Regions from separate parts of the Sphingobium anseongense genome, predicted to be linked through region 1. Evidence: riboswitches for the same ligand, from Rfam matches in the RefSeq annotation. Region 1 holds a riboswitch; the other holds the start of a gene.
What was found. A riboswitch is a leader RNA that binds a small molecule or an ion and turns the genes downstream of it on or off. The one in region 1 is predicted to bind cobalamin.
Positions count from the first base shown of each region.

Region 2: it holds a riboswitch for cobalamin, as region 1 does, so the genes downstream of both, WG908_RS05085 (TonB-dependent receptor plug domain-containing protein) here and WG908_RS15285 (TonB-dependent receptor) in region 1, are expected to answer to the same signal.

Region 1 is NZ_JBBJUL010000014.1:15,717-19,131, reverse strand. It holds gene WG908_RS15285 (TonB-dependent receptor) at 1-1,650, opposite strand, end outside; cobalamin riboswitch at 1,825-2,062, opposite strand; gene WG908_RS15280 (hypothetical protein) at 2,024-2,215, opposite strand; gene WG908_RS15275 (D-amino-acid transaminase) at 2,214-3,065, shown strand; gene WG908_RS15270 (MarR family transcriptional regulator) at 3,252-3,415, shown strand, end outside.
Region 2 is NZ_JBBJUL010000003.1:108,932-112,346, forward strand. It holds gene WG908_RS05080 (glycosyltransferase family 4 protein) at 1-1,149, opposite strand, end outside; cobalamin riboswitch at 1,406-1,635, shown strand; gene WG908_RS05085 (TonB-dependent receptor plug domain-containing protein) at 1,816-3,415, shown strand, end outside.

The DNA of each region.
Region 1 (3,415 bases):
AAGGTTCTTCTTGACGATCCGATAGGCAGCGAAGGTCGCCAGCCCGCGCCCGTCGAGAAAGCTTGCCTTTACCCCCGCCTCGATCTGATCGCCCGTCGTGTTCTTGAAGGCGGCCTGCGCGACCGAGAAAGTGATCAGCGATCCCAGCGGATCGACGGCGGTCGCATATTGGCTGTAGATCGAAAGTGCGGGGGTTGGCTGGTAGACCGCGCCCACCCGCCACGTGACGTTTTTCAGCCGCTTGTCGAGCCTCAATGCCTCGGTTGGCACGCTGCTCGCGCCATAGCTGGTGACATAACGCTTCACGCGGGCGCGATCGAAGTTGATCCCCGCCGATACCGACAGCTGCTCGCTGAGCGCCAGTCGGTCTTCGGCGAAAAAGGAATATTGCAGGGTCCGCGTGCGATATTGGGGGCGCACGCCGAAACTGTTGTAATAGCGACCCGGATCGAAAGCGAAGGGATCGACCGGATCGGCAAAGCCCGCAGGCGGCGCATCGGAATCGAAATCGTTCGAATGGCGGAACTTGATGTGGTTGACGTCGAACCCGACCAGCAGTTCGTTCGTCACGCCGCCCCATGCGCTGCGGATGGTCAGGTCCGACTGGTTGCCGACCTGAGTCTGATCATGGTCGATGCCAAAAAAGTCGGACCGGTCGATCTCTTTCGAGACTCCGTTCCAGAAATAGCTTTCCAGATTGCGCCATTTGCGATGGGTGGTCAGGCGATAGGCCGTGCTGCGGATGTGAATCGAATCGCTCGGCCTCCATTCCGTTCGGATCGTCGTGCGGTTGTCCTTGAAGCGCATCAGCGCGTCGGTGACATTGTAGTTGCGGCGTTTGTTGCGGTCATCCAGCCGCCCATCGATCAGCGGCGTGCCGAAATAGCGCATCGGCTCCTGGTCGCTGTAATCGTCCGACAGCGTGACTGTAAGCGTGTCACTGGGGCGAATTTCCACCGACCCCGAAATAGCCAGCCCCTTTGAATCCCCTCGATCGACCCAGCCGTCCGACCCGGTACGGCTGATGTCGAAGCGATAGGCAATCAGTTCGTTAACCGGTCCGCCGACGCCCGCGCCGATGCGCCAGCTGTTCTGGGAACCGTAGCCAGCTTCCGCCTGAAACTCCGTGCGGTCGGTGTTCGGCTTCTTTGAAACGACGTTGACGGCGCCCCCGATCGCCCCCTGTCCGTAAAGGACCGAAGCCGGTCCACGCAGCACTTCGATCCGATCCACCGTCCAGGGATCGGTCGGAAATGTCACTGTGCCCGCACCCGGATAGAGGCGAACGCCGTCATAAAGCTGCATGATGGAGCCCGGCCCGCTGAAGCCGCGCACGGCAAGGCCGGTGCCACCATTGCCTGGATTGGCGACGGAACTGAACCCCGTCGCCCGGGTCACTGCGTCGACGATCGACAGGTCGCCCCGGGCGCGGATGATATCGCCCGACAGGGTTTCGACGCTAGCCGGCGTCTCCAAAATGGTCAGGCCAAGGCGGCTGGCCGCCTGCGAGGGCGCGTCGGCATCGGCGGCGCGGGTCCCCAGCACCAGGATATCGGTCTCGGCGATCGTTCCGGCAGTATCGTCTGCAAAAGCGCAGGTTGGCGAAAGCAGCGAGGCGAGCGCGCCGCTGTAGAAAATGGTCTTGATCATGGAAATGGTCCCCCGGCGTCTTGCGACATGGCCGGGGCAAACCCGCGCGAACGGGCGGCACGCGCGGCGGCCGGACGCCATGGGCGACCGACGCACGTATCCGATGCGGCCCCAGCCGCTCGTTCGTCGCTCAGACGGAGTTCACCGTGCCGCGGCCATCCCCTGGGCCAGGGCAAGAGCGACCAGACGCCGGCAGGTCTCCTGGCTCGCGGGTCACAGCTTGATGCACGCCTTCCCAGGCCTCGCATGATTTAGCGTCCGGCCCAGTGGCAGCCCTTTTTCCAAGGGACGATGTGCATCGCGCTATCCGCTTACAGTTGCAGGGACAGCCGCGGATTTGGAAAAGCCTGCGCCTTCCGCACCGCATTCCCGATTAAGCCCCTTGCGGGGCACCGGCGCGATCAATGAAAGCGGGAATGATCCCGCTTTCGCGACCTCGACTAATCCAAGTGAACGGAAAAGCCAATATCCCTTGTTGCGCTTGGGAAAGGCCGGCAGCCGTTTCCGCCGGCGATCGGAGCGCACGCTTGACCGCGCGGCGCATCCCGGCAACATCTTCGCCCATGTCCATCGCCTTTCTGAATGGCAGCTACCTGCCGCTTGCCGACGCCCGCATATCCGTTCTGGACCGGGGGTTCCTGTTCGCCGATGGCATTTACGAGGTGGCGGCGGTCCTCAACGGGCGGCTGGTCGACAGCGCCTCGCATCTGGCGCGCCTTGCGCGGTCGGTCGATGCGATCGGCATATCCCTGCCGCTGCCCCTTTCCGCCGTCGAAGCGGCGCAACGCGAACTTGTGACACGCAACGGCATGACCGAAGGATTGGTCTATCTTCAGATCACGCGGGGGGCCGATGTCACTCGCGATTTCCTGTCGCCACCGGATCTGGCGCCGACACTGGTGATGTTCGTCCAGCCCAAAGTGTTTCTCGACACGCCGGCGGTACGCGATGGCATCGCGGTCGCCACCATGCCGGACCTGCGTTGGAAGCGGCGCGACATCAAGAGCGTCGGCCTGCTGGCGCAGGCAATGGCCAAGCGCGCGGCCCATGCGGCGGGCGCGCAGGAGGCATGGCTGGTCGAGGATGGTTTCGTTACCGAAGGAGCGTCATCGACCGCCTTCATCCTGACTGATGGCGCTATCGTCACGCGGCCCTACAGCGAAGCGGTGCTGGCGGGCTGCACCGCGCTGGCGCTGACGCAATTGGCGCGGGAAAGCGGGATCGCGGTCGTGCGCCGCGCCTTCACCGTGGCCGAGGCGCTCAATGCGGCGGAAGCTTTCATCACCAGCGCGTCCACCTTCTGCCAGTCGGTCGTGCGAATCGACGGACAGGCGATCGGTGACGGTCGGCCGGGGCCGATAGCCATGCGACTGCGCGCGCTCTACATCGATTTTGCCGCTGCGACCGGGGTCTGAAGGCGCAACTATATCCGTTTTGGAGAATGCCCACGGGTCCGGCCTGACGCCCTATGGCCCCAACGACGCGCAGCGAGGCCGCGCTTTTCAGCAGCATGCGGCGCGGCAGCACCATTTTGGAGAAAAGATCGTCGCGCAAAGCAGCAATGTTGCGATAAAGGGAACAAAAGCAGCACGGGGGCGCATATGAGTGAAACAGGATTCGGAACCACGCAGGATGCAGCCCATGATTATGCTGCATCCCTGCCGGGTGCGCGGCCCGGCATGTTGCTGATCGCCGACGAGGGCAATCATCAGGCGATCACGGCGCTCGCCGATGCGGCAGGCTATCGTTTGCAGGGGGCCGTTCC
Region 2 (3,415 bases), on a different contig from region 1:
GGCGCCAACGCGGCGGGCCAGCTCGCTCCATATCATCTGGCGACCATAGCCATAGGCGCGTTTCGCGTAACCGCCCAGCATCGCCCGATCCGACAGCAGCCGGTCGATGGCGGCCGCCATCGCGGCATCATCGCGAAACGGCACCAGCACCCCTCGATCATCGGCCAATATTTCCTGGGCCTGGACATAGGGGGTGGAAATGACCGGCTTGCCCATGCCCACGGCATAGCTGAGCGTGCCCGAGGTGATCTGCGCGGGATTGAGATAGGGCGTCACATAGATGTCGGCAGCCTGCAGATAGTCGATCAACTGTTCCTGTTCGACAAACTGGTCGATGAAGCGGACATGCTGGCCAACGCCCAGTTCCTGTGCCAGCGCCATCAAGCCGGTGCGCAGCGTCTCCCCCTGTTCGCGGACCAGATTGGGATGGGTTGCGCCCAGCACAACATAGAGTGCGTCGGGGTGGCGCGCGGCGATGGCCGGCATCGCGCGAATTACATGCTCGATCCCCTTGTCCGGGGCGAGCAGCCCGAATGTCAGGATGACACGTCGTCCCGTCCAGCCAAATGGCGCCTTCATGGCGTCGGGTTCGACCAGGGGCCGGTCGGGCACGCCATGGGGGATGACGGAGATGCGCGCGTCATCCATGCCATAACGTTCGAGCAATATGTCGCGTCCACGTTCGGCCATGACCATGATCCGGCCGGCGCGCCTGAGCAGCGCATCCATCACCCGCGCCTCGTCCGCGTTCGGCCGGTCGAGGATGGTGTGCAGCGTCACGACCAGCGGCACGCGGGTACGGTCGAGCAAGTGCAGGATCATGTCGCCGGCGGCGCCGCCGAAAATGCCGAATTCATGCTGTAGCCAGATCGCTTGCGCGCCGCTTTCCTCTATGCGGCGCGCCGCATCGGCATAGGCCAGGACGTCGTTCTGGGCGATGAGGCGGACATCGGAGGGATAGACGGCACCCGCGCCATCGTCCATCGCATAGCTGTCGATCCGCATCGACGGGAAGGCCAGTTGCAACGCATCGCGGCAATGGCCGGTGAAGGTCGCAATGCCACAGCGACGCGGCAGCGAATTGCCGATCAGTGCGATATGTTGGGGCACGGCGTTGCCTGCCAGAGTTCCGAAGGACACATGGTTCATCGACGGGATATTCCTGCTGCCGCTACGCTGCCCGGAGGGACTGCGGATCGGTCGTGGGGTCAACGCTCCGCGCAGACAAAGGTTGCGGCACTGCAACATGGATCAAGCTGTTTGGCGATCGCAGGATGAGGTCGTTACACGCGGCGTGCCCGTGTGATTTATGCCTCACTGCCGAAACAAGCGGTGCAATAGCACATCTGGACGTTGGCGCGCGCGATCTTTTAGCTTAAGGGCGCCGGCGAGGCGGCATCATGTCGCTTCGCCAGATCGTGCCGGTGCCTTTTTCGAAGGGCTTAAAAGGGAATGCGGTGTGGGCGGTCGCTTCCGTCCAAATCCGTAGCTGTCCCTGCAACTGTAAGCGGCGAGCGCGATGCACTGGTGGCCCTTGTTCGAGGGCCGGCCACTGGAGGGCGTTTCTTCCGGGAAGGCTGGTGCATCACGCCCTGACCCGCGAGCCAGGAGACCTGCCGGCGCTTGGTCGCTCTTGCCCTGGTCCAGGGAATGGCCATGGCACGGTTTTGCCCGTCTGAGCGACGAGTTATGCGGCGGGGGCCGCATCGTCGCCCATGCGGCGGGCCTATAGGTGTCCGTCCGTCGCATGCGCGTCGACCGTTCGCGCGGTACGCCCCCGTCCTGTTCGCTCGGGACGCCAAGGGGGCAATATTCATGTTGAAGACCGGAATTTCGTTCATCGCGCTGCTCACCGCCGCGCCCGCCATCGCACAATCACAGGCCGTCGAGGATGACATCGTCGTCACTGCGGCCGGCATCGCCCAGTCGCGCGACGAGGTCGGCCAGGCGATCACCGTCCTCGACGCCGACACCATCCGCACCCGGCAGAACATCAGTGTCACCGACCTGATCGCGACAACGCCCGGCGTCCGCTGGAACCGCAGCGGCAATATTGGTGGCGTCGCCGGCGTGTCGTTGCGCGGCGCGGAAACCACCCAGACGCTGGTGCTGATCGACGGGGTCAAGGTCAATGACCCGAGCGGCATCGGCGACGGCTTCGACTTCGGCAACCTGCTGGTCGGCAACGTCCACCGCATCGAAATCCTGCGCGGTTCCAACTCGGTGGTGCATGGTAGCCAGGCGATCGGCGGGGTCATCAATCTGATGACGCAGACGCCGGCTGAAGGCTTCGCCGCCAACGCTTCGGCCGAATATGGCTATAGCGATACGCTCAACGCCAAGGCGGATATCTCGGGCGGCAGCGGCATGGCCACCGGCGGGATCGGGGCAGCCTATTTCCGCACCGACGGCATATCGTCCTTCGCTCGCTCGCGCGGGGGCAGCGAACGCGACGGCTACGAAAATCTGACGCTTAACGCGCGGCTGAAGCTGGCGCTCAGCGAAGCGCTCAGCATCGACCTGCGCGGCTATTACATCCATTCGGAAAATGACATCGACGGTTTCCCCGCGCCCACCTATGCGCTGGCCGACACGCCCGAATATGTGCGCGGCGACCAATATGTCGGCTATGCCGGCGTCAACCTCGCCATGCTCGACGGTCGCCTGAAGCATCGCGCGGCGGTGACCTGGTTCCGCAACGACCGCAAAAGCTATACGGCGCGCGATACCGATGCCGACTATGGCTATGAGGGCACCACCCTGCGCTTCGATTATGAGGGTGTGTATGCACCGGTCGAATCCGCCAAGCTGCTGTTCGGTTACGAGCATGAACGGCCCGATTACGACTATTTCGATGCGTTCGGCGTGACTGCGGCCAAGGCCAATATCGACAGCGTCCACATCCTCGCCATCGTGCAGCCCTTCGACGGCCTGTCGGTGACCGGCGGCGTGCGCCACGACGACCACAGCCAGTTCGGCGGTGCGACCACTTTTGGCGCGAACGCCAATTACAGCCCCAATGGCGGCGTGACCAATCTGCGCGTCGCTTATGGCGAAGGGTTCAAGGCGCCGTCGCTGTTTCAGCTTTACGACCCGAGCTATGGCAACAGGGACTTAGGCCCCGAACGGTCCAGAAGCTACGACATCGGCATCGACCACAGCCTGATCGACGGCCGGGCGCAGGTGTCGGTGACCGCTTTCCGCCGCGATACGCGCGACCAGATCAACTATGACGTCACTATCGGTCTGTTCGGCGGCTATAACAATATCGACCGCACCCGCGCCAAGGGCGTGGAAGCGACGATGACGCTTCGCCCGGTGGACGCGCTGACGCTGACCGCCAGCTACAGCTATATCGACGCGCGCGACCGGTCCGCAGGATCGTTCAACTATGGCAATCGCCTGCCGCGTCGCG